Regions from separate parts of the Alkalihalobacterium sp. TH-98 genome, predicted to be linked through region 2. Evidence: riboswitches for the same ligand, from Rfam matches in the RefSeq annotation. Region 2 holds a riboswitch; each other region holds the start of a gene.
What was found. A riboswitch is a leader RNA that binds a small molecule or an ion and turns the genes downstream of it on or off. The one in region 2 is predicted to bind cobalamin.
Positions count from the first base shown of each region.

Region 1 (10,840 bases), on a different contig from region 2:
CCTGCTCGGTCATGAGCTATTACAGGAATAAGCCTCTCATTAAACTGGTTAAGCATTTCAGGCGGCATGCAAATGTAAGTTAGATCTGTCGCGACAAATACGTTTGTTATTCCGATATAGGCAATAATAAAACCACCTAGTACAAATGAGAAGCCAAGAATAACCAATGCTAGCTGACCGAATAAACTTTGCTTCCAAATCGTATGATTGGATCGATTGGTTGATTTTGGTGTACCATTCATTTCTTTTGTTTTCACAAAACCTACAACATAGAAGGGCAATAAAACAAGCCAAAATACTAGATGAAGCCAATCAAAATAGCCATACCCGATAAAAAGGAAAATACCTAGAAATCCAATGATAGCCGCAGCATCCGTCGCTTGCTTTGCCCATTTCAACCCAAAACGTATACCATACCTCGCTAGCCCCATATAAACGATCCCACCTGAGATCATCGTTCCGGCGAGAGTCATTCGATCGTGTGCCATAAAATATAGAATCCGCTCATTAAACGCATAAATCGTTCCTCGGTCCATTTCTAAAAAATATTCATCATACGGAAGAATAATTGCCGACATGCTAATGAATAGTGTAATAAGCCCACCTATCATAATCGATAATCCAAATAAAAAATACCACAGCCACCCTTGATGCGACGTTTTAATGTTTTCCATTTCTGAAAGTTGCGCTTCTTTAATACGTTTCGGCAGACCTGGTCCTGATAAAACATACCCGCCAGAGAGCATGATTAAATCTACATTTTCATGAAGTAAAGTCAAAGCATCCCCAGGCTCAGTCACCCCGCCAACGGTAATGATTGTTTTATTAAAATTATGATTTGTTAAATATTGGATCGCTTTTAAATGCTCCGTTAAATTGTACTGATCGTCTTTGTGTGGCTGTTCATCTAATACGATCCCGTTGAACTGTTCCTTGATTAAATGGAACGTTTCATCATTTAGTTGATTGGATTTGATTGCTATGTAAATCGGTTTTTTCGTTGAATAGGACGTAATTGGAACACTTGGGTTGAACTCTAGAATAAATGCATCTACCTGATCTTCTAACGCATTCATGATCGCAGGTTGGTTATCTTCACTATCAGCTATTCGAATAAAAACAGGTTGTTTTCGTTGCAAGTTTTTTAACTTCACCAACGTCTTTTCTAAACCAATAGATTCGTAATGTTGGGTAAATTCTATATAGTTAGCTTTTTCATGAATAACTGGAAATTCACCTTTTAAATAAGGCTCTTTTGTTACCGGTCCAATTTCAATAAATCCAAATCCCAAATTCGTAAACGCCTTCGTTCCAGATAGTAACGGGTCTACTTTTCCAGCGAAACCGATCGAGTTACTTAGTAGATTCCCGTCTACTTCTTTCATCAGTAGTGGCGAGGACTCTTCTCTTCCGAGGAAATTGATCAAATGAGGTCCACCGGGGATTGACGATATTCGGTTCATTCCCCTATGGATAAACTCTCTCGAATGATAAGGTGATAGTCTAGACAGTAACGGCTTAAAAAGGACATGGTAGGACCAATCAGGCATTACTCTCCCTCCTTTCTTTAAGGTAGCTCTTTTTAAAAGCAGCAAGCTCAATTACTTCTATGTAAGTGGAAATTCATAAACGGTATATTAATAATGTAGCTCGAAACCAACGCTTTCTGCTACTGCTATTGAAGGTGCATTTACTTCCATACAATCCAAATATGGACCTTTACCAAATTATACACGATATAACTAGTATTCTTATATATTATCTAAAACAGGTTTACTCAATTTTTATAAACCATCAAAAAATTACTGATTGTTTTTTCTGAAAACGTAGTGTTATAATGAAACCCAACAACAGAATATTGTGCTTTATGGTACTTGTTAAACAAGTTTAAAAGGGAAGTCGGTGCAAATCCGATGCGGTCCCGCCACTGTAACGATGAGCATGCGTACAAATTAGTCCACTGTCATTAAGATGGGAAGGATGTAAGCATGTGTTGAATCGAAGCCAGGAGACCTGCCATTAAAGAGCAACACTGTTATTTACCCACGAGGATGGGGAGGTGTTTTGGATGGAAGCTTTAATTGTGATAGCAATGGATTCGACCTAAAACATACACATTCTCATTGACATATGGGAGTGTGTTTTTTTATTTACGTACATAAAAGATAACATATAAGGAGCGAATGCCGAATGTTAATGCTATCAACCTATCAAGAAAAAGTAATGAGTGCAAACAAAGCCGTTCAATTAATTGAACCAGGTGATGAGATCATAGCACCGATCGCTGTAGGGGAACCGCCAGCTTTAATAGAAGCACTAATGGAATTTGAAGGCCTAGATAATAATACACTATATCAAATGCTCTCTCTACGAAAAGTCGTACCTTTAGCAAAAGAAAAACTCAAAATTGTATCCATGTTTTTAAATTCACATGAACGGGAAGCTTATACTAAAAAGATGATTGATCTTTTACCTAACCACTTTTCGAACTTGCCAAAGATGTTAAAAACAAGAGTCAAAAATCCAATCATTATCGCTCAAGTGTCACCGATTGATAACGAAGGTTATTTTTCCTTAGGTACAAACTGTGATTACACAGCAGCATTGGTCAACCATGCGAAAGCAATTATCGTTGAAGTGAATGACAATATGCCAAGAACGTATGGTAAAAATCAAATTCACATATCCCAAGTTAAAGCCATTGTAGAACACACCTCACCGTTAGCTGAAACTGGGAAACCGGTCATTTCTGAAAAAGATAAAGCGATCGGACGAAATATTGCTAACTTAATTAAAGATGGAGATACAATCCAAATAGGTTTTGGGTCCATACCAAATGCCGTAATGGAGCACTTGAAGGACTTTAGACACTTAGGTGTTTATACCGAAATGTTCCCTGATAGTTTAGTAGATTTATACGAAAGTGGCGCAATAACAAATCAAAATAAACCTTTTTACAAAGGAATTTCAACGGCAACCTTTGCTTTTGGCAGCAAGAGACTCTACCAGTTCATGCATGAAAACCCTGCCCTATGTATGATCCCGGTTAATGAGTCGAACAGTATTAAGCAAATTGCTCAATTTGAACAGTTTGTAACGATTAACGGTACTGTTGAAGTCGATTTTTTAGGGCAATGTAATTCAGAAGTGGTGAAAGGAACTTATTATTCTTCATCTGGCGGTCAATCTGATTTTGGAAAAGGTGTGACACTATGTAGGGATGGCCGTGGAATTATTTGTTTACACTCGACAACTAAAGACGAAAAGATCTCAAAGATTGTTCCTTATCTTCATGATAAATCTGTCGTGACAACCTCTAAAAACGATGTAGACTTTATCGTTACGGAATTCGGTGTGGCCCACCTAAGAAACAAAACCATTTCAGAACGTACAAGGGCATTAATTAACATCTCCCACCCTAGATTTCGTGAGGAACTTACTTTTACCGCTCAGCGTATGGGATTTCTTTAAACAAGGAGGGTTATATCGTGGAAAACTATACAGAATATTATTTAAATCATTTACTAGGCGTTCTCGTAACGAACCCCAACTTCAATACATTGCTAGAAAGCTATGAAAGTTTGAAAAACGATCTTAAGGAGAATGAAGAGCTTAACCTTCAGATCGACTCACTAGACGCGGCATTTAAACAAGCCGTTGAACATTGGAAGTTTGCTAACTGAGTGTATTAACCTTATAAAGAGGTAAAAAAGCGACGTAAGGAGACTGATTCCTTTGTCGCTTTTTTGAGTGTTCGTTCATTTTTAAGTAAATCACTACTTCTTATAAGTTAAAACGGGGCACGCTCCATATTTGTTCCATCAAGATTCATCTGGAACCAGCCAAGCTGCAATGCACTTATATGTTTAGAGTAATAAATTTGATCGTTAATAATATGAATATGTGATCCACGTTCATCGAGCATTTCAGCTTCTAACGTGTTTAAATCAATTTTATATAAACTATGATCTTCTGTAACATTTGTAAAATATAAAATATCTCCGGCCACATTAAACCCTTGGCTTTCATACGTCGATAATAGTTTTGTATTTGTTCCGTCGAGTTGAACACGATATAGTTTAGCACCATCTAATGCGCTCTCAAAATAAATCCAATCGTCTTCCACTATGAACGTTCTGACCGGATAATCAATCACTCTTGGAGGATGTGTCTGCCCTAGTTCATCAACCCCAACGACATAAAGGATACCTTTTGGTTCTGTTTGATAAATGACTTGATCCTCGTAAATGCTATATCGGAAAAGATCATCGATCAGTTGAATCTTTACACCGTCCTCAGAAACCATATAGAGAGATTGTTTATTATTTAATGGATTATTAGCTTTATAAAAGATCCAACCATCCATTACACGTAAATCTATCGCATAGTCATCTGATACTTTTTCTACTTCTGTTCCGTCTATTTTCATCCGATATACGTTGAAGCGGTCTCTTTCATCTGAATAATACAGCCAATTTCCCATTACATTTAAATCTTTAGCTAGTACATCAGAAATAAGTTCCTTTTCTTCTTGTCCATCTGTCCATTTATAAATTCCACTTTCTTGCATCCAGTTGGAATAATAAACAGCTTCGCCATCGGTTGCAAAATACGATCCATTTAAGTGATTTCCATCGCTATTTCCTTTTTCTCCCGTAAGAAATCCAGTTTGCTCTTCTAACAGGTCACGATCACCTAAAAATATATCCCCGTACGTTTTTGCATTTTCAATCACCGTTTGAGGTACCGTTACCTCATCTGTTTCGTTTAATGCATTATAAGAAATATACAATGTTTCTATCATCTTATTTTTAACTTCATCATTTTCAGCATCCACATCGAGTATACTCAAATTAAAGGTATATTCCAGCATTGCCGACGTCCGATGAAACGTTTCTTTATCGATGATCATTTCATAAGTAAATGAAGTAGGACCATTTTCTGTTCGAATCGAATGGATCATCGTATGAAAGAGCGGGTCATCCATCACATAGTAAAATGGAAACAGTCCCTTCCATAAAGATAACATTTCCTCTTCATTAGTGGAAATAGAAAAACGGTAGCCATTATTATCTTCTGTAAAATGGAATAAATCGATATTTTTTAATATAAGTTCAATTTCTTCTACTGGCTCAAGCGCATGGATTTTAGGTGATACATTAATCCACAGGTCACTTTCCTCATCCATTAAAAAGTACGTTTCTCCACCTGTGATATAGACTTCTGACTTCATTGTCGTTCCTGATATTTTCGATGACCGTTCGATATGAGCTTCGGGTGGCTGAACTTTTGCTGTTCCACTTAAGTAAGAGATTAACGTCCCCATATCTGCTTCATTCGTAATGGCATCCATTTCAAAGGAATAAGTTTCAATTTTCTTCATTACCTCAATCGAATGTTGTAAAATTTCTTCTCGTGTTAACTGCTCGCTATCTTCCTCACAGGCAACAACGAATGCTAAGACACTCAGTAGCAAAGCAGCTATAAATAAATGATTAAAACGCATGTATTCCCCTTTCAAAGTCCTCGTCACTCTTATTTTTACGGCTAATCCGTATAATTCAATTTAGATAAAACTCTATAGAAATCCTCTTTTAGATTTCAATAATACCACAAAATCCAATGTTTACTACAAATTTTTCACGGGTACAGATGAATAAGGAGGGATAAGTGATGAAAAATAAACAAAAAGAACTAGAACTCCAAAAACGAAACAAAAGATCCCATGCGTTTAAGGAAGATTGGGACGAGCAGTTAAAGCGAGACCAGATGATTATGCCAATTGATGAACCACCACTAGAAGACATAAAACTCGAAGAACAAGAAGAACGTCAAAAGAAAAAAACCAAACAAAACTCATCCAGCCAATAAACCAAAACCGAACGGTGCCAGGTACCTTTAGAAAGGTACCTGGCACCGTTTATACACTAAAACATTAAACTATTAGTACTTTAAATGACTGAAGGTACGTGGTACCCTCTGCTGAATATTCTATAACTAGGTGGTATGCTTCATGATCGTGGAGTTTTTTGAGCCTTCAGCGTATATGAAGGGAACGGTATTTTTATCTCCTGCCCACGCAGCCTCATTACTATTATTTGCACTGTCTATCGTTTGGATGTTTGTTCATCGACGTAAGAGTTACATGTCTCATGTGCGGTGGGGGATACTCGCTGTACTTGTCCTTTCCGAACTTAGTATTATTTTTTGGAGTATTGCTGTTGGCTTGTGGGATATCCGTTTCAATTTACCACTGCAACTTTGTACAATTAGCATTTATTTAAGTTCCATCATGCTCATTACCTGTTCTTATCGTATCTTTGAAGTCCTTTATTTTTTTGGTATTGGAGGTGCCTTGCAAGCATTAATCACACCAGAATTGTTTTACACATTTCCACACTATCGATTTTTACATTTTTTTATTGCTCACATTGCCATTATTCTTGCTATTCTCTACATGATTTGGGTACAAAAATTTACTGTCACATGGAAATCGGCCGTTAAATCATTCATTTTTCTAAACAGCATTGCATTTATTGCTTTTTGGGTAAATTATTGGACAGGTGCTAATTATATGTTTTTAGCGAGAAAACCCGATAACCCTAGCATCCTTGATTGGCTCGGTCCGTACCCTTGGTATATCCTATCTCTTGAAGTGATCGTCATTTTCATGTTTACTCTCCTTTACTTACCTTTTTTCCTGAAAAGAAAATTACAATCATCAACTCCTCATGTATAAATTGAGATTTTTTGTACAAATTAATAAGAATATTTTAGAGGAGGTTTTCAACTTGAATAAGATTATTGAACAAATATCTACCTTTTTAATCGCACTATTTGAGTTAGAGTACGAACACCTTCTTAATGATGAATGGTGCTACGATGAGCACGGTGACCCAACTGCCAAGCTGTAATACAATTTTAATTCACTTCTTTCCCATTTATCTTCCTTAAGGTGGAGTTCAACAAACAATCCCTCTCAGTATTCTGTTACGAACTCCCCTTTACCATATCAAATTATCCCATCCTCACTATACCGTAACCACATATAACAATAATCGTTTACGACATCATACACTCTATCATCAAAACCTTGTAAAAAGCCCTTACCCTCTCCACTTAAAGTTAATGCCCACCGACCAAATATACTACGAATCCCTAACCCAAAAATTATTAATCGATCTCACTATATATAATAGGATAACTACTATTGGTAAAATTTCTCTCCCTCACTGCATAAAATTGGGAGTAATGTTAAAAATATTAGATACTAAGGAAAGTATATCCATGCTTCTCAGGAGGTGGGTTTGTGAAATCGTTACAGTTTGATTATAGTATTCCACGCTATGTCTTTAGCAAAGTCGTTGGAAGGTGGAAGCCTTCTCTCTATTGGCATCCACGTCTGTCTTGTTTACGGTTACGTGAAGTTCAAGAACCAAATCTTCCAAATGAAGACTGGGTTAAAGTCGAAGTAACCTATGGTGGCATTTGTGGAAGTGATTTAAATTTAATTTTCCTCAATGATAGTCCAGCTACTTCCCCTTATGCTTCGTTTCCTTTTACAGTAGGACATGAAGTAGTTGGAAAAATATTAGAAACAGGTCAAAATGTCAAGCATCTAAAAAAAGGGGATCGCGTCGTAATTGATCCAATCTTATCGTGTATGAGCCGGGGCTTTAAAACACCTTGTAAAGCTTGCGAACGTGGAGAATTTAGTTTGTGCAGTCATATGACTGAAGGAGATATATCACCTGGATTACTAATTGGAGCTTGTAAGGATACTGGTGGGAGCTGGGGGCCTGTCCTCGTTGCTCATAATACCCAAGTTTTACCTTTACCTGATGAAGTTGATGATTTAAATGGAGTTCTGATCGAACCATTCAGCTGTGCACTTCATGCGGTATTAAAAAATAAGCCAAAAGCTCAAGATCGTGTTCTCGTAATCGGTGCAGGTGTCATTGGCATTTCGGTCATCGCTGCCATACGTGCGCTCGGTATTAGCTGTCATATTACTGCACTTGTCAAACACCGTTTCCAAGGCGATCTTGCGACAACATTCGGGGCTGATGAGGTCATTTATCTTACTCGAAACGGAACATACATTGATGAGACCGCCAAAACTTTAGATGCAAAAGTTCTAAAACCGATTTATGGCGCACCTGTCATTGAAGGTGGTGCAGATATCGTATATGAATGTGTCGGTAAAAAGCAAAGTATTAATGACGCTCTGCGCTTTGCTCAAAGTGGTGGAAAAGTTGTTCTCCTCGGATTAGCAAGTATTATCGATGGAATAGATTGGACTGCGGTTTGGCTGAACGAGCTTGAGGTGAAAGGAAGTTTTGCCTATAGCACCGGAGAATACGAAGGTAAAACGATGCGTACTCTTGAGATTGCTATTGATTTAATTCGTCAGAAAAAAGTCGACTTATCACCAATGATTTCTCACCGCTTCCCACTCGAAAATTATAAGGAAGCGATTTATACAGCAACTAATAAAGGTAGTAGTTCCGTAATGAAAGTTATATTTGAACATGGGAACACAATTAACAGAGGAGGCAATCAGCATGAAAACATTTCTAGTTAATGGAACGACTGAAACTTCATTTATGGCATGGTTAGAAAAAGGGATGAAAGAGGTTTTCAGTCGAAATGGATTTACACTTTTGGAAGATGTCGATGAAGACTTGCGACTCGTTCTGAATTTTACCGACCCTAAATCGTGTCGTCCTTTTAGAAGAAAAGCACAAGCCACATTTGTCGTTTCGATTTTAGAAAATGAAGGAGTTATGGAAAATGTGTTTAAAGAGGCATATCCTTATTTAATTCGATCTCTTTCCAACCATTTAATGTTTGTAAACCATAACGCGGGAACGACAACCTTCTACTTTTTAACTCCCGAACAAGGCTGCTATCAAATTGAGTACAAACAAGGCGATGATGAATCAAGACTCTTCCAGAAAATATATGAACGCTTAGAGCCACTTGCTTCATCTCAACTTGTCATTGACAATGACTTTCACTTTGACTTACCAGAACCGTTATGGAACGGAGATGAAGTCAGTGTACAATTAAAACAATCTGGGAAGAAGCTCGATAAAATGGATCTTCTTCCTGCTCCATTCCCGATTGATGAATATTTAACACCACGAGATATGCGCCATTTACATAAATTATATGGTATTGGTGGTTTAAGCTACGGGAATTTAAGTGCAAGACAAGATGAGAACCACTTCTGGATGAGTGCTAGCGGCATTGATAAATCGAACATGAATACAATTGGACAAGACATTTTATTTATAAAAGGATATAACTCAAAAGACAATAAAATTGAAGTAAGTGTTCCACCTGAAGTAACACCAAAACGAGCTTCTGTTGACGCAATTGAACATTGGATGATTTATAAAGAACACCCTGAAGTTGGAGCGATCGTCCATATCCACGCATGGATGGACGGGATCACAGCAACGGAAATTAATTACCCATGCGGTACAGTTGAATTAGCCAAAACAGTCGCACAACTTGTTCGTGAATCAGAAAACCCTTCCCAAGCGGTCATCGGACTCAAAAATCATGGGCTTACGATTACTGGGACAAGCTTAGAGGATATATTTGAACGGATTGACGGTAAAATTAACCGCCAAGTACCAATGAATTAATGTGAAACCTATTGGTAACATCTAATTAGCCCCGACAATCCTATTGTTGTCGGGGCTCCACTACGTGATTATATGCAACTAAACACATCTTAACGGTAAAGAGGTGTGTTTAGTTTATAGATTTTGGGAACGGTAATTACAAAAATTCAATGAATTACACTTTCTGAGCCTCTTCTCCCTGTTACTGGTAATACCAGGGTCATATTCTCGTTTTCTGGCCCACACTCCAACCAGTATGAGTCCAGATTGCACTGTCGTAAGAGTTGAGGGAAGTCTCGCTGGCCGCTACTACTACCAAGCCCATCTACAAATGCTGTTTCTATCTAAAAAACATTAAGAGGCTGCCATAAAAGTGGGCAGCCTCTCTTCTTTCTACGATCTATTTTATTTCCTCAAGCTCTTCTTCATTTTTCCCAACTTCTTTAATTAACGCTTTATAGCCATTTCTCGTTAATTTAAACTCATTATCAACGTATCCTGACTTTTCTAAAGCTTGAATGATGTCATCTGATAATGATGAGCGAATTTCATCTAGCGCCCAATTCAAGTCATAAATCGATCCATTGAGGACAGAATCCTTATCCAGTGAAGCAGCGATTTCTTTGATCGGATCGACCTTTATGAAATACTTCTTTGTTTCAAGTACAGCTTGGTGGATTTTGTTTTTCGCATTATTAATTTCTTGCATAATCGTTGATATTTCGTTATCTTTTTGTTTAATTTGTTGACGATACTTTTGTTTTTCTAAATCGCTTAATTCAGCTTTTGTAAAAAGCTCTTCGAGTAACATCGTTCGATCTAAATCTACTTTTTCTAAATCACTTTGTTTCTTTGCAACTTCAGACTTTGTTAACTCCACATCTTCAGATTTTTCGTCTTCAACCTGCTTAGTTTTCACATTGTTTGCTTCTTCACTTTGGTTAGTAACTAACGGAGTTCTTATTCGATTAATAGAAACCGCAAGAGTCATTAACAACACCATAACAAATAATCTAAAAATAATATCATTAAACAAAGCTCCTATGAAAAGTGCTACTCCTAAACATCCAATAACAATTATAAACGCCCAATCTTTTGACGAGTTTGGTTTTTTTAATGCTTGAAGTAACGACGAAGATTGCTGTTTTGATCTATATTCCATCTTCTTTCTCCTTTATTTACTTTTTAATTGCAACATCATTTGA
Region 1 covers NZ_JBYCKM010000026.1:164,870-175,709, reverse strand. The annotation lists gene AC2VNP_RS10345 (beta/alpha barrel domain-containing protein) at 1-1,550, opposite strand, end outside; cobalamin riboswitch at 1,852-2,035, shown strand; gene AC2VNP_RS10340 (acetyl-CoA hydrolase/transferase family protein) at 2,191-3,471, shown strand; gene AC2VNP_RS10335 (hypothetical protein) at 3,489-3,683, shown strand; gene AC2VNP_RS10330 (DUF6612 family protein) at 3,791-5,506, opposite strand; gene AC2VNP_RS10325 (hypothetical protein) at 5,674-5,871, shown strand; gene AC2VNP_RS10320 (YwaF family protein) at 6,014-6,739, shown strand; gene AC2VNP_RS10315 (hypothetical protein) at 6,792-6,914, shown strand; gene AC2VNP_RS10310 (zinc-dependent alcohol dehydrogenase) at 7,310-8,584, shown strand; gene AC2VNP_RS10305 (class II aldolase/adducin family protein) at 8,565-9,656, shown strand; gene AC2VNP_RS10300 (hypothetical protein) at 10,036-10,797, opposite strand.
Region 1: it holds a riboswitch for cobalamin, as region 2 does, so the genes downstream of both, AC2VNP_RS10340 (acetyl-CoA hydrolase/transferase family protein) here and AC2VNP_RS13730 ((2Fe-2S) ferredoxin domain-containing protein) in region 2, are expected to answer to the same signal.

Region 2 (10,840 bases):
AAACTGCTTGAGGTTTTATATGATGTAAATGAAGAATGTTTTGAAAAGCTAGTCGTTGCTTTCTGGAATAGTTACCAAGGCGATGAGTTTTATTTTCCTTGGCTTACTGAAATTGATCGTTTATTTCTTCATCTTGAATTCACAACTTCATATATGTGGCATGAAGTGTCAGCTAAGTATCAAGACACTTATTTTGAATTAATAAACGGTAAATATTATCTGGACGAAATTACAGGAATCGTTCCAAACTTACTTACGAACTGGTTACAACTAGCTGACGCTTCGGATTCTTTATTCGCAGCAACAGCTGTAATGGCGTGGAATGAAATTTTCGAAGAGGTGCTATCTCCGACAATCATTGAAAAAGCAGAGTATGTTCTACAGCAGACGCAAATTCCTGTGACTCAAATCGAGCGTAGTTCTGAGTTGTTTGAAGAAGTAGTAAAGTGGGGGAAAACACATGACTTAAACGTTGATCATCGTTTGAAGTGGGCGGTTGGAAGAATACTAGATATTCAAACCAACAACCTTCTAGTCGCTGGTATGACAGGGAATGGCAAGGCGTCTGTTATTCATTCCCTTATAGGTGGAAATATAGGAACAACTCCTCCTTCGACTGTTATTTTATATAGTAATGATGAAGAGATAGACATCAGTGAGGTGACCGAAACAGCCATTCATACGGTTTCAAGTCTCGTTGATTTTGCTGAGATGAAGCAAGAAGAGGATATGTCAACCTCAGAAACATCTCTCGTACAATTTAAAATGCCCAACAAATTCCTTTTAGAAAATAAATTAAATTTAATCGATTTTCCTGATTTTGATCGTAGTACATTTGAAGCCATTAAAAATAATAAAAAAGAACAGAATAAATTTTTGCATTTAGCTGATGGATTGTTGTTTGTTCTAACAGCTACGACTCTTTTTACGGAAAGGGAGCGGGATCTCTTGTTGAAAATACAGGAGAATGTTCCGCATTTACCAGTTCACTTTTTACTAAAAACGGATGCAATTTATCATGAACAAGAAGTAACGAAGATGGTAGAAGAAATCCGTACAAGGTTGTCTGAAGATTTTCCGAAAGCAAAGGTTTTCCCATTTTCAAAACACAATAAAAGCAGCAAACAAGTGGAAGAATTGACCGAGTTTATTCAACAAGCTCTTAACCAAAAAATGCGAACTTCACAACGAAATCAACGCTTACTATTTTACATTCGAGAAGCGCTTACTTATTTACTCAAGAGAAGAGTAGAAACGGAAAACGAAATGACCGAGGCCATTTTATGGAAAGAAGACATGGTTTCTAAGTTAAATGCAGCTGTTCACCAACTAAGTGACTTAGAAAAAGAAAAAATGAAAGTCATTCAAGATTCCTACCATACGATTAAGGAAGATATTAAGTTAGATCTTAAGATGACAATCCCTAAATTATTAAGAGATTGTTCAGCCCTTATTAAGGAAGAAAGTGATTTCCGAAAAATTCATATCGAGCTTAATCAAGAAATGAATGAAAGAATTCAGAACTATATCCAACATACGATTTTACCGAGATTTTCGAAAGCCATTCAAGGCTGGATTGAAATGGCTACCGAGGAATTTCACTTGAGTCAGGACTACTTGGAGGAAATGACCGAAGGCTTTAATAGGATGTATGGGGGACAGCGGTTGAAGCTAAATTGTGATTTTAAAGTGCTCGATGATTGGAGTCGTGATGCTAACCGGTTATCAAACGGGGTTCAATTAGAAATAATGAATATACTAAACCGTTCGACTCCGTCTCAGTTAGTATTGAAAAGTGCTGGAAAGCTTTTTGGAACACTTCGTCCAAATAAAACGATGTTATGTAATATGTATAAGAAGCTTATTGAGAATGAGGACTATGAAAAGATTGCAAACACGGTAACTAACCAGTTTATTTTACAATTTGAATTATTTGAAAAAGGGCTAAACCGTGATATTACAATGTTCTATAGTGAACCTTTCAATGTCATCCATGAGGTCATTGAAGAAGAACAACAAGATATTCAACAGAAAAAAAATACGTTAGAACGATTAAAAGCTAATCCAGAACAATATCTGGACCCTATCACTCTGTTTAAAGTAAGATTACTACAATACGAATGGATGCAAAAAGATCATTCTAAGAGCCCGCTACTCACCTAAGTAAACAATAAAGTTATGTAAATTATATTAATGAGGGTAAAGATTTATCCGGAGTTGCCACATGGCAACTCTGGTTTTTGCTTTGCTTAAAAAAGTTAATGTGAGTGACCAACGACAATAGGTCATCTTTTTTGACTAAAACATTACTTTATATAAAATTTTAAGCAGTCTCTAATTTAATCGCATAATTATAGTATAGGTAATCTTATGTTTTAATTCACATCATAAGTGGAAAACTAAATTATTGTAGGTTATAAATGAGTTTTTAACGTGTAGTTACGTGTGAAAGTTATATTTTATTTGATTTGTAAAGGAATGATCCTATGATTACATTGAAGTCTGAAAGAGAAATCAATCAAATGTTAGAAGCCGGCAAGTTGTTAGCGGCTTGTCATAAGGAAATTGCGAAGCTGATCCAACCCGGAATAACGACAATGGAGATTGATCAGTTTGTGGAAAATTTTTTAAAGAAAAATGACGCAACGCCTGAACAAAAAGGTTATAAAGGTTACCCCTACGCGACCTGTGCCTCAATAAACGATGAAATTTGCCATGGGTTTCCTCGAAAAACACCGTTAAAAGATGGAGAAATCGTTACGATTGATATGGTCATTAATTTAAACGGTGGATTAGCCGATTCAGCATGGACTTATGCAGTAGGAAATGTTTCGGATCAAACGAAAAAGTTAATGGATGTAACGAAGACCTCATTATATAAAGGAATTGAGCAAGCATTAGACGGTAATAGACTCGGCGATATTGGTCATGCTATTCAAACGTATGCTGAGGCAGAAGGGTTTTCGGTGGTTAGAGACTTTACAGGACATGGGATTGGTCCGACAATACATGAAGCTCCACAAATTCCACACTTCGGTTCACCGGGCAGAGGACCACGCCTAAAAGAAGGAATGGTCATAACGATTGAACCGATGATTAACGAAGGTACTTGGTATAGTCAAATGGACGATAACGGATGGACGGCAAGGACAGTGGACGGAAAATGGTCTGCTCAATATGAACATACATTAGCGATTACAAAAACAGGACCGAAATTACTAACATCACAAGAATAAACAAGTATTGACAATTTACCGTATTATGACTACTATAAATTCAAGTCATCGATTAATAGACTTCATCAACTTCATAAATGAAAATAGGTGCTAGATAAAAGCAAGACTGCTTTTACAAGCTTAATAGGGAAGTTCGGTTTAATGCCGGCACGGACCCGCCACTGTGTTGGGTATCAGTAGTTAGTACTACTGAAACTTTCAGATAGTCCACTGGGAAATACCTGGGAAGGAATGGAAGGAATACCCTAAGTCAGGAGACCTACCTATTTTAACATCACTGTTTGACCTACGGGGTTGTTAGGGAAGTGGTTAGAATGCGGAACAATTGTCTATATTTATTGACGTATTTTTTATCGGCTAATGTTCCACTAGTAATTTCTCGGATTATGATAAGCATCTCTGACCTCTTTTTAGGGCAGAGCTGCTTTTTTGTTTGATTACTTTTAGAAATTACATAGACATCTCACCTGTAACCTTTCCTGAAGGAAGATTAACGATGATCGTTCTTTTATAAAAAAGGCTGTTGTTAATTTGTTATTGAAGCTAGTTATGGACAACATGAATGAAAATGATAGTTTCATAGTATTTTTTTTGAAAATTTAAGCTGAATATTAACAATTAACAGCGCTAAAAAACTGGGGGTTACAGAATGGCGACATGGGATTTATCGGAGACAAAACAACATCTATTGATATGTAATGGTAGTAGTTGTAATAAGGCTGGAGCTGAGGATTTAACACAAGCAGTAAGGAGAGAGATTTCCGAACGTAATCTTGACGACGTGATCCATACGACACGAACGAAATGTAATGGGCGATGTCAGGATAAGTGTGTGTTAATTTCCTACCCACAAGGTATCTGGTATAAGGATTTAGCTCCACATGATGCACCTGATCTTATTAATTCCTTAGTAAATGATGCAAGAATGACAGATAAAATCAGCCATTGCTTTGATGGAAATGGATTTAGAAGGCACAATGATGTTCCTGTAGGAGAATTTAAAGACCGAGAACGTGTTAAAAAAGTATCTAAAAGTATTATAAAATAAATTTTTTTGAGTGGTGGTTTTTCATCAACTCCACAGTTTTTATTAAATAAATAAGCAGTAAATTGGTAAATATAACATCGTCTAATCTGAATTTAATAAGCTAGGGGAGACATAAATGCAATCAGAGATGGTGTTGTATCGTAAAAGGGCAAAGAAAGTGGATTTGCAAATATTTTGTATAATATTAATGGCGATTTTCATTAGTACATCTTTTTCAACTCAAACATATGCACAAGAATCAAGATTACCAGAAGCACCTATTTTTATTGACAATCTGCCTGTAAAAACAAAGTACATTATGAGAGATGGTCAGTTGATGGTACCGTCCTTGTTCTTAAAACATACTGGGGTAAGGGTTGATTGGAATGAGGAGTATGGTTCTGTTGTTTTTAGCTATGGAGATATTCGCTTTGCGCTACCGGTTGGACAAAACTATTCAGATGATTTTGTCAGAGCGACAGGCCAATGGAAACGTCAACCGTTATCGACGCGAACGATAGAATTCGCTGGCGATATATTTGTGCCATTACTAGATGTTACCCGGAAATTTGGAATGAGAGCAACCTATAATCTACAACTCGAACGGACTTTCATTACGACGAATATTCGTTCAGCCCCTAATTTTATTTATCGTGGAGGTCCAGCAAGAAAACTAGTGGCTTTAACTTTTGATGATGGACCGGATGGATATTATACTCCTAAAATTTTAGACATCCTCAAAAGTAAACAAGTACCAGCTACTTTTTTTGTAATGGGTAAGCAAGTAGAAGCATTTCCAGATGTGATGGAACGAATCGTCAATGAAGGACATGGTATTGCCAATCATACGTGGAGCCATCCTGTACTCCCACGGCAAATGACGAGTAGAGTAATTGAAGAAATAAGAAAGACTCAAAATATAATGGAGAGAACGGTCGGCAGAAAACCAGATTTATTTCGTCCGCCATTTGGAGCAATAACCAAATCCGATGCACTTATTCTACATGAAATGGGCTTTCGAACGATTATGTGGTCTGTTGATACGCTTGATTGGAGCGGGTTATCAGGGGATGAAATCTTAGAAATAGTCCAGCGGGATATTTCACCGGGCGGGATAGTATTGCAGCATAACTTCCAAACAGATGCCCGTCTTCTTGATGGAACGGTAGAAGCGTTACCGATGATTATCGATGACTTAAGAACTAAAGGGTATCGATTTGTTACTGTTCAGACTTTATTATCACAGTAAATAAAATTGTGGTTGATATAGATAGTAAAGAATGGGTAACCTAAGAAAAACTAGTATAAATTCATCAAGTACCGGGGTATTGTACGTTAGACTTTCAAGATCCATCACAAGATTTAATAAACGTTAAGGGGGAACGGATTGATGTCACTTACTCCAGAAGAACGTATCCAACTACATGGATTTAACAACCTGACAAAATCACTAAGTTTCAATATGTATGATATTTGTTACACAAAAACAAAAGAAGAACGGGAAGCTTATATTGATTACATTGATGAGCAATATAACGCCGACCGTCTAACGAAAATATTGAAAAATGTTGCTGATATTATTGGGGCACATGTATTAAATGTTGCAAAGCAGGATTATGTACCTCAAGGAGCAAGTGTGACAATATTAGTTTCTGAAGGGCCGGTTGTCGAAGTGCCAACGGAATCGTCATTTGATGAGTCCCCAGGACCACTTCCAGAGGCAGTTGTAATGGGGCTTGATAAGAGCCATATTACAGTCCACACATATCCTGAGTTTCATCCAACTGAGGGAATTAGTACATTTAGAGCTGATATTGATGTTCAAACTTGTGGAGAAATTTCACCACTGAAAGCACTAAATTATTTAATCCATTCTCTTGAAACAGATATTATGACAATGGACTATCGGGTTCGTGGTTTTACAAGAGATATTGATGGAAATAAATTATTTATTGATCATGATATCAACTCTATTCAAAATTACATACCCGATGATGTGAAGCGTCTGTATGATATGATTGATGTAAATGTTTATCAAGAAAATCTTTTCCATACGAAATGTCGGCTTAAAGAATTTGACATTAATAATTATTTATTTGGATACACAAAAGAAAAATTAGACAAAAAAGATGTAGAAGAAATAACGGATAAACTAAAACTTGAAATGGATGAAATTTTTTATGGTAAAAATATTCACTTAGGTACACAGATTAGGGATTAATTTATTTGAGCAGAAAGAAGCTGATAAAGGCTTCTTTTTTGCTTTGTATAAGAACACTCTTAAAACATAAGTGAGTGAAAAGTGTATATACTCTTGAATTTCCTTAATTTTATTGATCAATTAAAACTATTTGAATATATATATTCATAATAGGTGCTGGAAAAATTTGTGTATAAAAACTATAAATATAGGAATGATAATGGGGAGAATAAGGAAAAGGAGATTCCCTTTATGAAAATTGAATTAGGAACTGAATATGAGATTACAGAAAAAAGGCAAGGCCATTTTAATTCAGCGAAGTCACTAACTGTCATTCGGCAAAATCGCAATATCGTTCAATTTACATTAGAAAATGGTAAAGGCCATGGTTCGATGCCTGTTGACCACTTATTATATCTTTTAAAGAAGAAGGACCTTTCACCGATACAGAATAAACGTCATTTATTAAGTAAAGATACTGAAGAGAAGATCGGATAATAATTGTATACAGCAGAAATGTTCTATATCCTTAGAACATTTTTTGTTTTTTTACAGCTAAATAATTCGTAATAACAAATTAAAGAATGATTATTAAAATGTTACCTTGTGTAAGGTTATCTCCTTTTGTTTTGTTTCAACTTAGGGGATAATAAGGGACAATATATAAAAAGCTTAGGTGAATAGAATGAAAATGTTATGTATTGATGGGGGCGGCATTCGCGGTGTATTCGCGCTTGCTATTTTACAAGCGGTTGAAGAAGAGTTTGATTGTGTGGTTGGGGATCTGTTTGATGCAGTTGCTGGGACAAGTACAGGAGCGATCATAGCTGCTTCCATTTCCTTGAAGAAAGAAATGAAAGACGTACTTGATGATTATAAAAAGTATGGTAAGAAAATTTTTGTTCGGCAAACGAAGGTCGGAATATTTAGAAGTGTATACAGTGATGAGTATCTAAGACAGTTCTTGCAAGAGGGCTTTGGGGAAGTTTCTTTAGAAGAAGTCGAAAGGCCGCTGCTAATACCAGCGGTGGATTTAACCCACGGCAAGCCCTTTGTCCATCGGTCGAACTATGGACACCCTGAAACTAGTGATTTAACAGTGAAACTATGGGATGCTGTCCAGTCATCTTGTTCAGCGCCTGTTTATTTTCCACCTAATAAAGTAAAAGATAAATATTTATCCATCGATGGAGGACTGTGGGCCAATAATCCGTCTTTAGTTTGTGTAACTGAGGCGATGGACTTTTTTCAAAAAGGGTTAAATGATATTAGAATAATGTCTCTTGGTACAGGACAGCAAAATATTGATTTTACAGAAGACGACAATATGGATTGGGGCATAAAGGAATGGTTACCCTTCCATTTACCATCAATGAAAGTGACCCCTAAGTTATTGGATTTAGCTTTGCATCTATCATCCGAATCAGTTTCTTATCACTGTCAGCATCTCTTAGGTGATCATTATCTTCGTATTAACAGTGAATTAGGTAAGGAAATCCCTTTTGATGAGGTCAAATATATCGATGAACTCAGTGATTTAGGAAAAAAGGTATTTAATGAAAAAAAGGATTCTATAACTCAATTCCTAAACGAGAAGTAGAAGTTAAGAACGAGATGACCCAAAATAAGGGTATCTCGTTTTTCTTTTAGTTAATTTAGGCTGTTTTATCTGAAGCGATTTCCTTTAAGATAGTTAATACTTTATAGAAAACTGAGAATATTGCAAATAACTACAAAAACTATTAGTCAAAATTCGACCTATTTTCACAAAGATTTTGTACACTCGGACTTTACTTGGCATATAAAACAAAAGGGATTCTCTCTCTTATCTAAATTAATCGACAAAATATCTAAAAGAATCTCATAAGGTTTGTCGAGCGAAAAATATGTACAAAATCGTCGATTAAATTAATAATCTAAAATAACAAAGAAATTACGTCTAGGGTAGTTATATCATTAACTAACCGGTTGGTATTCGTGGGGTGATAATAGCAGAATATGGCTTTTGAAAAAATCGATTGTTTTGTAAGGTTTTGTTTTAGAAAAAACATGAAATGAAAGCCCTTACAAAACTAAACCAGTGGTATTACTACTAATTTTATTCAAACTTACGACGAAAAAAACCAAATTTTATTGCAGTAGCGAAAGGGGACTCGTTCATGTTAGCAAAAAAACTAAATGATCATGCTGTTTTACAAAAGCCAGTTGAAGTTGAAAAACCTAGAAAAAAAGAAATGTGGGCCTATGCTTTAGGTAGTTTTGGAATTTTCTCAGTCTGGACATTGATTGGAGCCTTCCTAACATTTTACTATACAGATGTTGCAGGATTGGCTGCTGGTGCAGTAGGAACACTTATGTTAATCGCACGTCTCTTTGATGGTGTTACGGATTTAGGTATGGGGTCTGTTGTTGACCGCACTAAATCTAAGCATGGAAAAGCACGTCCCTGGTTGCTGTGGATGTCTTTGCCGTTAGCGATTACTACTGTCTTACTGTTTTCTGTACCGGACATTAGCAGTAATGGTAAGGTTGTATATGCATACATTACGTACATACTATTTATTTTATTGTATACAGCTGTTTCTATTCCTTATAAAACATTGCTTGGAGTCATGACGCAACACCAGCATAGTCGTTCGTTATCAAATATTTATTCTGCCATCTTTATTATGGTTGGTACGATGATTGTTATGACTTTAACTCAACCGCTAGCAGCTTCAATAGGCTGGACTACTTTAGCTGCATTATACGGTTTTGTTACTGTTCTATGCTTGTTAATTACGTTCCGCTTCGTAAAGGAAAGAGCAGTTTCCACATCAATTCACCAGGAAGAGAGACTAGGTGTTAAAAAATCATTGAAATCTTTATTTAGTAACAAATATTGGATCATTGTAACGGCATTTTGTGTTACGTTCTATGCCACTATTGGGTTAACACAAGGTGCTGGTTTATATTATGCAGCATGGGTTTTAGGTGATATTAACCTGTTCCCAATTATTGGACTTGCTTTATCCGGCCCAATGATTATTGGTTTGTTTTTTATCGGACCGTTAGTTGCTAAAATTGGAAAGAGAAATGTAGCGATGCTTGGGGCTGCTGTATTTATTGTTGGACAAATAGTAAAAGGAATAGATCCGACAAACTTAACAACTTTCTTAATTGGAACAGTTATAGCAGGTTTAGGAGCAATGCCGGCAATTGCATTAGTATTTGCAATGATTAACGATACGATTGAATATGGTGAATACAAAACTGGCTTGAGAACAGAAGGACTTGTCAATAGTGGGGCTAGCTTTGGAATTAAGATTGGAACTGGCATTGGACTCGCTTTAATTGGTTGGCTATTAGGTATTGGAGGATATTTAGGCGGGGCAGCTGAGCAACCTGCTTTAGCTATTCATATGATTTTAGCATTAAATATTTATATTCCATTAGCTTTAGCTGTGGTTCAAATCATCTTATTGCTTATGTTTAAAATTGACAAAGAGTATCCAACGATCTTAGCTGAACTTCAAAGACGTAAATCTGTTAACTAATATAATGATTTGAGGCTGACTTAAATGTTGGCCTCTTTTTTGTGAAGAAAAAAGTAGGAGGAAAAGGGGAAATACAAAATAGGTAGTAATATTTACATTATAAATCAGCAATAGTGGTTGATTTTTAAATCATAAAAAAGATATTACTGACAAAAAATAAGCTGAGAAGGAGGGGTGAACATGCCACATAGAAAACATAGAGGTCGACCTTTAGACCTTGTTTTAAGTGATGATGTAGTAGACCATGAGTTTGCAGAAGAGCTTGCAGACAGCGGTGAAAGAAATATCGCAGTTGAAAATCAACAAAAAAATCGGCAGTTGAATAATACAAAAAAGAAAGCAAACGGTGGTTCCAAAGATATATAATCACATCAGAATATATAGGGTGCTAAGCCATTCGGCATTTGCACCCTGAGCTATATTGTAATGGATAAATGTATCAATCTCTCCGACCACAAACCCTTTTATTATCATCTAAGAAAACGAACAATCGTTTCTAAGCAACTTTTCTTATAAAGTTCATGAAGATCATCTTGATTACACATTAACCATTGGATTAAACAACCATCAATAGTTGCTCTTATCATTTTAGCAGATTGGTTGAGGTCAAGTTCTTTTGAAAAGACACCCTCCTCTTGCCCGACAGCAATGATTTCTCTTCCTAATCCCCAACAATTTTCATAAAACTGAAGGTTGATTTGCTGATATCTTTCATTTCGACTCGCTTGAGCAATGAAATCTAGGTACACTTTATAAAACGTACGATTTTTTTCAGGACTAATAAAAACTGAATGTATGTATGCTTCTAATTTTTTTTTAGCAGTCGGTTGGTCATTAATCG
Region 2 covers NZ_JBYCKM010000038.1:68,752-79,591, reverse strand. The annotation lists gene AC2VNP_RS13740 (GTP-binding protein) at 1-2,163, shown strand, start outside; gene map (type I methionyl aminopeptidase) at 2,487-3,236, shown strand; cobalamin riboswitch at 3,305-3,517, shown strand; gene AC2VNP_RS13730 ((2Fe-2S) ferredoxin domain-containing protein) at 3,886-4,284, shown strand; gene AC2VNP_RS13725 (polysaccharide deacetylase family protein) at 4,400-5,512, shown strand; gene speD (adenosylmethionine decarboxylase) at 5,654-6,484, shown strand; gene AC2VNP_RS13715 (hypothetical protein) at 6,716-6,961, shown strand; gene AC2VNP_RS13710 (CBASS cGAMP-activated phospholipase) at 7,149-8,063, shown strand; gene AC2VNP_RS13705 (MFS transporter) at 8,623-9,999, shown strand; gene AC2VNP_RS13700 (hypothetical protein) at 10,180-10,365, shown strand; gene AC2VNP_RS13695 (TetR/AcrR family transcriptional regulator) at 10,470-10,840, opposite strand, start outside.

Region 3 (10,840 bases), on a different contig from region 2:
TAATCGGCTGCTGATGATATGACATGTTTAAACTCAGCAGGATCGACGGTTTGACCAGTAAGGTCTTGGATTTTTCCGATAAGTAACTCCTCACTCATCACACCAAAATAATAAAGTAATCCATGCGTGAGACGAACCCATTCGGTGTTGCGTCGAATCGTTGTCTCAAGTTCTGCGCCGTTAAGGTTGTTAAATAGATCGATAAGTTCAGTTGGTAAAAATAAAACTTTTTCCTTGTTGTAAAGACCAGGGAAAACAAGACTTCTTTCTTTTAACCATTCAATTTTTTCTATTGAAAGGTCTGGGCTTAGTATCGATCCACTCTCGTTTGCAATCTGTTGCAGTAGATTATAACGCTCTTGATCTAACGGTAATAAAACTTCGTTAAACATTGAAGGAATTTCGTTAGCAAGAAGTGTCGCAAGCTCAGCTTTTTTCAATGAACTAGCATTTTTCACCTGAAGGTTTTTCCGAATGGGATCAAGCTCTGTTTTAGGTAAACTATTTAACGTATTCAGTAATGTTGACGGGAGTTCCGTCTGTTTCCAAAGTTTTTGTTCACGCTTTTGCTGCTGTGCGTTGTCAACTGTCTCTTTTGCTAGAATTGATGATAAATCTTCTTTTGTTAGAATATCCATACTTTCTATACAATCTCCTTACTCTCTGTGATACTTTGTTGTTTTTTATGTATGTCTATTAAGCTACGTTCTCTATTTTACCATAATGTCGATTTTTAACCAGTTGATCGAACATAAAGAGGTCGTTTCACCCCATTCAATCCATTTCAATAATAAGCGTGGAATGATTAAAAAAGCTTTAATTGGACGTAGTTTGCATCCTCAAAGTTACTTAAACGAACGCCAAATAACCAAAGAGGAATGTCGACTAAATGCTTGTCATACAAATCTTCGACGATTGTATACACCTGATCTGGTTCTGATGTCGAGTCGGCGAGCGTTTGGCTTTTGGAATGACTTGCACCGCCTCTCTCAGTCTTATAAACAACAGCAATCGTGCTAGCACGTAACTGTTTTTCCTTAAGTCTCTGACAAAGAAGTTCGATCATGGGACGGGCGCTTCCGAGTAGTTGATCCGCGTCAGATGTGGGTTGAGAAAATGTCTTTTCTTTACCGATCGTTTTATCGCCTTTTTCACGATCCGTATCGACCACATCAGAACCAATTCCTAATGCATTGTTACGGAGGACTTCTCCTCTTAAGCCAAGGATGAGCTTGATTTGCAGAGAATCGGTTTGGGCAAGATCCCCAATGGTATAAATGCCATATTTATTAAGCTTCTCTTCTGTCTTTTTTCCACAGCCATGAAGCTTGCTGAGCTTTTGCGGATGAAAATAACTACAAAATTGCATCCGTTCTAAGTGCACGTATCCGAATGGCTTTTTCACATCTGCCGCCATCTTAGCAGAACACTTCGTATCACTGATCCCGATACTGCAGCCTAAATGTAATTTCTCCCACAATGTTTGTTGGATATAAGTGGCAATCGTATGCGGTGAGGTGCCCTTGTCCACACGATCTGTCAAATCTACATATGCTTCATCGACCGAAGCCACTTCCGTCGGTCCGATTATTCTTAAAAACTCCATAATTTTGCTGGAGTAAGATGAGTACAACGGATGATTTCGTGGAACGACAATCGCTTCTGGGACTTTTTTTAGCGCTTCATATACTGACATCGTCGTATAGACCCCTTGATTTTTCGCTTCATAACTAGCTGCAATGACCATTCCTTTGTACCTGTTCGTTGGACTTCCACCAACAATAACCGGTTGATTTCGAAGAGCAGGGTCTTGTGCTTGGTGGCAACTCGCATAAAACGCATTCATATCAATTAAAGCAATGGTCCGGTTACCTGTAGGCATGTTTTCCCCTTCCTTTCATTCGAAATCTAGTGGACTCAGGTTATATTTTTAGCTCATGATATTGTCAGCTGGATATGTAAGAAGTCACTGGTCACACTTTCGCAAATATAATGGTGAATTCGGACAATAAAATAAAAAAATGGACAATAAATTAAAAATCCGGACAATAAAATAAAAAAATGGACAATAAAGAGGACAAATCGGACAATAAACGAGCCTGTCTCACCTCTGGAAATAGAGTAATGTGATCCGTTTGATACAAATACCTCTTTCTTTCAACGAATAAGTGCATTTTTCATTGTACAATTAGATGTTTCGTGAAATCCAGTTTATTTTAATAGTGAGAGGGCCCCCTTATGACAGACTTTGTAAATCTTGTAAAGATAGCTTACCAATAACTTCATATCCTAAGCCTCTTCCATAAGGTTTTATTATGACAGTACCCATGTTAGGAATTCTCCCTAGCCCAACGCTCTCGGGAAAGCTGTGACCGATAATCACTTTGTTTGTGCCACGTAAAGGTGGAAGTTCAAGAACAGACGTGACTGAACGCAATATCCGATCTTGTTCAATAGGATGTAAAATTTCAGCTAAACGATAAACTTCAGCCCATAAAGGAATGATCGCTATACTTTCCTCTTCAAACGCCAGAGTTGCAGTTTCTGTCGTTCGACAAAATGGACTTGCTATAACTGGGTATTCAATTGGGATGTCTAGATTACGAAGGGTTTCCCCATAAACAATCGCTTGCTGTTTCCCAATATAGGAGAGATTTCTCTGAGTAGTGCAATCATAAAAATTTAAATAAGGTTGGTCCACTCCAACCGTAGCTTCAGCATGTCTCACGTAAAAAATAAACCCACCATCAAGTAGTAGATTTAAAAAATCGTTTCCGCGATCACTCACAACCATTTTAGATAGTGGTGAATTAGAGGTCAACCAATGAGTTGCGTTGAGAGTTGTTTGCGCGTTTTCTTTTATGTTCATTTGTGGTCTTAGATCCGGCACTTTAGTTCCACCAATTGTGACATCAGCCATTTTCATCGTTCTCCTTTCTGAAGTATTGCGTCGGTCTATTGTATGCGCAATTCCCTTTGAAAGTCCTTGTTTGTCGCTTTTTGTAACATAATGATAGCATGCTGATAGCAGAAGCTATCATTATGCTATCGTTCCTCTACCCGTGCATTTGTCATGCCGGAAATATGCTCTAATTTCTTTAGAGAATTAAATCACTACAATTCTTTTAGCTATAATTTATCATGATTCAGAGATGTTTGTATGGAAACAAATTCAGACAAAAAATTGACAAAATTAAGAGATTAATGTTTTAATAGTCGTAATTCACAAAATAATCTGTCTAAAAGGTGCCATAATCTGGTTAAAAGGGAATCTGGTGAAAATCTAGAGCTGCCCCCGCAACTGTTAGTGTAGACGAAATGACATATTCCACTGCATTAGTGTGGTAGAAGCCGCCGATGTGGGAAGGGTCAAAGTAGGTGGAAGCACAAGTCAGGAAACCTGCCTTTTGGAGCAATACCACATTTCTTCGGGGATGGAGAATTTGGATACGCAGCAAAAATTCGGTTATTTGCTTGTTTGTCAGTTGATAACCCTTTTATTCGTGTTGTCCAAGTTCAACTCTCCTGCTTAAGGGGAGTTTTTATTTTTTTATATACAAATAAGGAGGGTTGTAATCTAATTATCTTATTTTCTAATGGTTTAGGAGGATCTATATGAAAACAAAAAATAGATGGTTAATGGCTCTTTCAGCCATTGCGATACACCTTTCGATTGGGGCGGCTTATGCTTATAGCGTCTATAAAAGGCCGCTGACGGAAACGGTCGGTTGGTCAGAAACGAACGTTACATTAGCTTTTACGATTATGATGGCACTTGCTGGGATGTCTGCCGCCCTATTTGGCAATTTTGTAGAAAGAAATGGCCCTAGAAAATCGGCCATTGTTGCGGCTATTTTATTTGGTATCGGTCAAGCGGGTTCAGGTGTTGCCGTTGCTCTTGACTCTTCAATTTTGTTCCTACTTACATACGGATTATTAAGTGGTTTAGGTTTAGGAATAGGTTATATTTCACCTGTTTCTACACTCGTTAAATGGTTCCCCGATCGTCGCGGATTAGCGACGGGTATGGCCGTTCTTGGATTTGGTACGGGTGCTTTAGCAACAGCTCCTGTTGCAGCTATATTAATAGAGTCGATCACAATCACGAACACATTTTATATTTTAGGAGCTACCTATTTCCTATTAATGATGTTAGGTGCCTCCTACATTGAACCACCAAAGTCTGGTTGGATGCCTCAAAGTATGGTTAAGGCAATATCGACTGGTGAAAAAACGATAAAGAAAGATCTACGCCAACTAACAGCCAAACAAGCAGTAAAAACGAAACATTTTTGGATGTTATGGTCAATGATGCTTATTAACGTTAGTGCTGGTATTATGATGATTTCCGTTGCCTCACCGATGGCACAAGATGTCGTAGGATTATCGGCAGCCGCTGCAGCAACAATGGTTGGAATTATGGGGATCTTCAATGGTGGCGGTCGACTGGGTTGGGCGGCAGCGTCAGATTATCTAGGCCGTCATAATGTATTTATCATCTTTTTTATCATTCAAATTATTGCTTTTGCTACGTTGCCATTTACAACAAGTGCTTTACTATTCCAGGCGCTCATCTTATTAGTGGTCAGCTGTTACGGTGGCGGTTTCTCGAACCTCCCTGCCTTTATCGGTGACTTGTTTGGAACAAAACAGCTCGGGGCCATCCACGGCTATCTACTAACGACATGGTCTCTTGGAGGGATCCTAGGCCCGTTACTAGTGTCCAATATTCGAGCGACAACTGGAAGTTATATTCCTGTCTTTTACGTTTTTCTTGGGATGATCATGTTAGCTTTTGTTATTTCGCTTTTCCTGCGTCATGATATTATGAAGTTACGAAAAGGAGAACGCGAACAACAAGAACAGAGTGTAGGTTAATCATTAGTGAGCTGGCTCAAATGGCACTGCGATTTGGACCAGCTTTTTCTATATATTAGGTCATTTTATGCATCTATCCTTTGTTTGTGTTCGTTATAGTATCTTTTCTAAGATAAGATTTACGGGTAAAGAGGTGAAACCTCTCTTCTTCAGTTGGTTTATATTTATCTAAAATCGACTAGACTGAAAGCAGAGGTGATCGCTAGATGAAGGTCCTTATATTAATTGTTAGTATCGTGCTGCCTATTGTTATGATAATTCTTCAAAAAAAGTGGACAAAAATTCGTATACTGTTTCATTCGCTAGCTTTGCTTGCTGCATTGACGTTTGGAAATATAGCCTCTTTTGCAATCTATACGGTCCTAAGAGATAATACTGTTTTTATGACGAACATACATGCACTGTTTCTTAACCCGCTATTCTTATTAACCGGATCTTACTTGGGACTTTATTTCGTTTATGTCATTATGAGGAGTATTCAAGAGGAAAAGACTCAATCCTGATGAGCTTACTTGTTCTGATATTCACTACAGTTTGATAATATGTTTTCTCAATTGAATAGTACTTTCGTGTGCAGTTGTCAATCTCTTTTGATGACTGTTTCTTTTATGATACCCCCTTTTTTTACTGCATCTTTATCGCTCACTTGAATTCTCATTTACTAATAAAAACGTTGATTTCTTCGTTTCCACTGTCCATTTTTCAAATTTCACTAAGCGTTTTTTGAATTTTCACTGGTCAACCCTGAATTTTTAAAGTGTGACCGTATTGTAGTAATCTTTTAAATTAAAGGTACCGGCGGAATAGTTGAGAACGCGCGTTTTCTATTGGAGAATGTTTGTGGTAGAAAGCCAATTAACAGTTGATGAAGTGATTGAATGTTATGCCCCGATCGTGAAAAAACAATTAAAACAGCTCCAAATTCATAAAGATTATGATGATTATTACCAACTAGGAATGATCGCGTTATGGGAAGCGTACAAACGTTTTGATCCGGAAAAAGGCAATTTTGCTACGTTTGCTATTCATACCGTCCGCGGGCGATTACTGACCGAATTATCGAAAGAAAAAACGTATGCTGCTAGACATCATGTGACAGATGAAAGTTTTCATTATATCGTTGATGAACGGAATGCATCTATGCTCGAGGTTGAGATTATCGAATGTTACATGGAGACTGTTTCAGAACGGCAACAGACGTGGATCAAAGAGACGATTTTAGAAGGGAAGACGACATCTGAGATCGCAAAAGATTACAATGTCAGCGTCCATACAGTAAGAAGCTGGAAGAAAGCGGCGATCAAAAAATTGAAAATGAAGATTGTGTAATTTATGTATGGGATACCGTTTAATGTATCTTACGTTTATAATTTAGGAAATAATGAAAGCCCTCACTTTACGGAGATTGAACAAAGTGAAGGCTTTTGTTTTGATTACTGCTCTATGGTCAAGAGAAGTTGTCGCAGTTCATTGGTCTGTTCTGGCGAAGTCATGTAGGTTTCCAGTTCACCAAAGATGTAGGTGAGTGTGCTTTCCTCCCTCTCTTCTCCAAGCCAGACATGAATCGGATGACTCGGGTACCCTTTTTTATAGTTTACAATGAGATTAAAATCAGGGAGCGTTTCTTTGACGTTAACATTAGAAGTTTTTTGTATGGCTGACCGAATCGTTTTTTCAACGATCTTTATCGATTGTTGGTCTTCTAACGTTGCGAGGTCATCACCATTAATGACACCCGTTTCTATCGTTTTGGATATCTCGATTGTCCCTATTTTTTGATCTAGTAAATCCATTGTTTCTACCTGGGGTGAACGACAGCCAGCCAACAGGATGAGACTAACTAATAAAATTAAAGTACAGTAGATTTTCATTCTCATAGTGTACTCCTTAATCCCCACTCACTGGAAGGATTATATCGACAACTGCTCCGCCGTTTTCTTTATTGTACATATTTAACTGGCCCATATGGATCGTTTCAATGATTCGCTTACACACCATGATCCCTAGACCGTTGCCGTTTTCTTTTGTTGTTACAAAGGGATGGCCCAATTTATGAAGTATTTGCTCAGGAAAACCAGGTCCATTATCTTCTAAACGAATTAGAATATTTTGTGAGTCATAGGGTCTAACAGTCAATTCAATTTGTCCGTTCTGATCTAGCGCTTCTACACTATTTTTAAATAGATTAATAATCACTTGCTTTAATTGGTTCCTGTCACAATGTATCCGTGGGATCTCTTTAAAGTTCTGTCTATACTCTATATTTTTTTGGATGGCTAGACTAGATAATAAAACATCGATTTCTACAAATAATTTTCTGATGTCATACCGTTCTTTTGAGAGTACAGTTGGCCTGGATAGTACTAAAAATTCATTAGCAATTTCATTAATGCGCTCAATTTCTTTAAGCATCACAGGTGTATACGAGTCTTTGTACAGATCTTGTTGCATTAGCTGTATAAATCCTTTTAATGTAGTCAAAGGATTTTTTATTTCATGCGCGACCCCTGCTGCTAATTGGCCAACAAGTGATAGTTTTTCTGCATTTTGGATATAGGATTCTGTTTTTTTGTACTCTGTAATATCATGAATCTGGATTAAACAACCTTCTAGAAAAGTAAAATAATCAACTAAACAAATGATATTTTTATGGTTTTGAATGATTATCTCGTAATCTTGTATCGCTTTACCCTCTTTAAATTGATTGTAAAGGTCATTTAAGGGCTCAATTTCCTGGATGTAGCGACACTCTTTTTGCACTCTTGATAGTAATGAATTAGCTTTCGGATTAACTTTGACCACTTTTCCTTTTTTGTCAATGACAATATACCCGATATTAGATTGCTCTAACATCATTTGATTCATTTTATCTAAATAACGATTTTCTTCACGTAAATCTAGTTCTCTTTGAATGGAATCAACAACCGTTTCAAGTGTCGTCAGGATCATCGGATGGCCAAAATCTAAAAACGTCATAACCGAAACCGTCCCTATCAATCTACCATTAACATATAATGGCACACTATAACATGCCGCGCTATGAAGAAAATGGTGGTAATGATCGGCCCCTAACAGTTGAATGGGTTTCTGAAGTTCGATTGCCGCAAGCACTGAGCTTACGCCCGCTTTTCTTTCTGTAAATTGGATCCCTTTTTGCAGGCCAGCTTGTTCAACGATTGTAGCACTTAAACTTTCGTCACCCATATATTCGATAAACGTGCCTTTGTCATCTGTGACAGTCACTAATAATGGGATTCCTTTTGTTTTTTCTAGAAATTTATTAATAAATTCCTTTATGACGGCTAATGTATCTGCATATTGCTGGTGTACTGCCGTCAATTCCTCTGTTGATACTTTATCAAATGAAGGAATTTCATTCGGGTTAAGGCCATATTCAAGACAACGAGCTTTCACCTCAGCAAGATAATCTTTTACCATGTTTTATTTCCGTCCTTTTAAAGTTTGAATTATATTTAGATGCTAACGCTAATAGTATTTGTTATTTTAACTCAATACAGTGCTTTATCTATATCAAGTTATCTTGAACACTTAGTAATTGAATGTTATTTAAGACTTAATCATATCACGATAATAAATAAATTGTAATTATATGTATCTATTTTACTATATTTAGATATTCTTACCTGTTCGCACATTGGTCTATTTTTTAACAGCAAAAGTCATAGGGATGCAGGGGGGTGTTGGCGAGATAGATCCATTGAGGTTGAAATGCGGGATCCTTCCAATGCCAAGCACCCAAAGCAGCGGCAACGGAATCAATCGTATGACTTTCATCCTCGATATAGTTTGGTAACCCGAGGATCCCTTGCTTATAAAACCACCCTCTTAAATTGCGGCGCTCCTCTATATTCTGTTTATAGGTTAAAATCCGTTCTATTTCTATTTGTGGAAGTCTCGAGCCAATAACAGCTCCTGGATGAACCTCTACCATTGAGATGTGATTCGTCGTCCTCAGCCTTTCTATTTCACGACTAAGCTTAATGCCGCGCAGCGAAAGATACACCATTCGATTGAAGGTCGGTGCCATAATTGAACCAGATTTCATGCCTAAAGAAATGATAAACTGTCTGAGCAGTCGATCACTTTCTCGATCACCGCCCCCATCTTGATAAGATAAAGGCGCATCTATACCAACCACGATTTCATCGCGTTCACTTTGTGCGATCACTTCATTTAAAATCATAAGGTCACTTACGTTTCTAACCAGTTTACAAAACTTTAATTGAGTCCCTTCCGTTTCAAACACTGTCATCACAGTATTTTTATGGTTGCTAGGACCGGATAAATCAATGCCAATGACAATCATAATATTCTCCTCTTTTATTTATGCTGTATATATTAATGGTATATATTGATTTTAGGCTTATTGAGTTTCTCTCTCAAGTAATATAGTTGTAAATTTAAACTTATGAGGATAATAGAATGTAACGGTTTACGGTTTCTCTTGTTATTTTCTTATGGTTGGATTAACTCATGTTATTGGTTGCTTGATTTTCCTAGAGATTCCCTCTACCGCATGCCATTCACGACTTTTCGTTTACGCATCCTCCTAATTTTTCCCTTTACTGCTCACGATTTGCACGGTTTCGTTCACGATTTCTCCTAATTTTCCCCTTTACCGCTCACGATTCGCACCGTTTTGTTCATGTATTCTCCTAATTTTTCTCTTTACCGCTCACGATTCGCACCGTTTCGTTCACGATTTCTCCTAATTATTCCCTTTACTGCTCACGATTTGCACGGTTTCGTTCACGATTTCTCCTAATTTTTCCCTTTACTGCTCGCGATTCGCACCGTTTCGTTCATGTATTCTCCTAAATATTCCCTCTACCGCTCACAATTCATGCTGTTCCGCTCACGCATCCTCCTAATTTTTCCCTTTACCGCTCACGATTTGCACGGTTTCGTTCACGATTTGTCCTAATTTTTCCCTTTTCTGCTCGCGATTCGCACCGTTTCGTTCATGTATTCTCCTAATTTTTCCCTTTGCCGCTCACGATTCGCGCCGTTTCGTTCACGTATTTCCTAAATTTCCCCTCCCTCTCCCGCACATCAATCAGGGCTATTGGTTACTCAGTTCTCCTAGATTTTTCCTCAAGCGCAAACCATTCGGGGCTTTTAGTTACACCCATTCTCTCAATAGTCCTTAACAGTTCCCTAAATTCGCAAAAAACTCAATAGACAAAGTCCCGTTTTCCTCTAAAATGAATAGCTTAAATCGATGACATTTATAGGAGGAGAAAAATGGAACATACTGGTCATATGCAACAACCACGCCACCTTGCATGGCATGAAACGTTGGAGATCCATGAATTAGTCGCTTTTCAATCCGTCGGTCTTATGAAGTTAAAAAAAGCAATTGGTGAAGTAACCGATCCAGATTTAAGAAAACTTTATTCTGAGACGATTGACGGAATCAGTACGAATCTTCGTGAGCTTTTGGAGTTCTACCCATTAGCCCCAACCCCTAAGCGAAATGCTGAAGAGCGTCAGGATTTACTACCGTTCTATGCTGGGGATCTGCTTGCATTAGCAAAGACTTCTGTTCGAAATTATTCCATAGCTATTACCGAAACCGCAACACCGGCTGTACGCAAAGTATTAAGACAGCACTTGATGAAGGCAATCGATACACACGCCAAAGCTTTTAATTATATGTACCGCCGTAGTCTATATCCTTCATATGACTTCAGAAAAATACTTGAAAATGATGTAGAGCTGGCAAACAAGGCTTTATCTCTTTAAAAACTTGAGGGAAGTATCAAACGATGGCCACTTCGATTTGATACTCCCCTTTTTGCAGTACTAACGATTATCTTCATAGCATAAGAAGGAGTGAGATAGATGGATCTAAATACATTTATTAGGCAAAGTTTGCACGTAAACGGAATGCCTGTTCAAGAAGCAGACCTTCCGTATATTCAACACGTCTATCGTACGA
Region 3 covers NZ_JBYCKM010000057.1:31,057-41,896, reverse strand. The annotation lists gene AC2VNP_RS21610 (YecA family protein) at 1-638, opposite strand, end outside; gene AC2VNP_RS21605 (Y-family DNA polymerase) at 806-1,882, opposite strand; gene AC2VNP_RS21600 (histidine phosphatase family protein) at 2,237-2,920, opposite strand; cobalamin riboswitch at 3,228-3,422, shown strand; gene AC2VNP_RS21595 (L-lactate MFS transporter) at 3,616-4,878, shown strand; gene AC2VNP_RS21590 (transposase) at 5,085-5,381, shown strand; gene AC2VNP_RS21585 (sigma-70 family RNA polymerase sigma factor) at 5,719-6,207, shown strand; gene AC2VNP_RS21580 (YhfM domain-containing protein) at 6,312-6,755, opposite strand; gene AC2VNP_RS21575 (ATP-binding protein) at 6,766-8,316, opposite strand; gene AC2VNP_RS21570 (DUF429 domain-containing protein) at 8,546-9,205, opposite strand; gene AC2VNP_RS21565 (spore coat protein) at 10,144-10,644, shown strand; gene AC2VNP_RS21560 (hypothetical protein) at 10,744-10,840, shown strand, end outside.
Region 3: it holds a riboswitch for cobalamin, as region 2 does, so the genes downstream of both, AC2VNP_RS21595 (L-lactate MFS transporter) here and AC2VNP_RS13730 ((2Fe-2S) ferredoxin domain-containing protein) in region 2, are expected to answer to the same signal.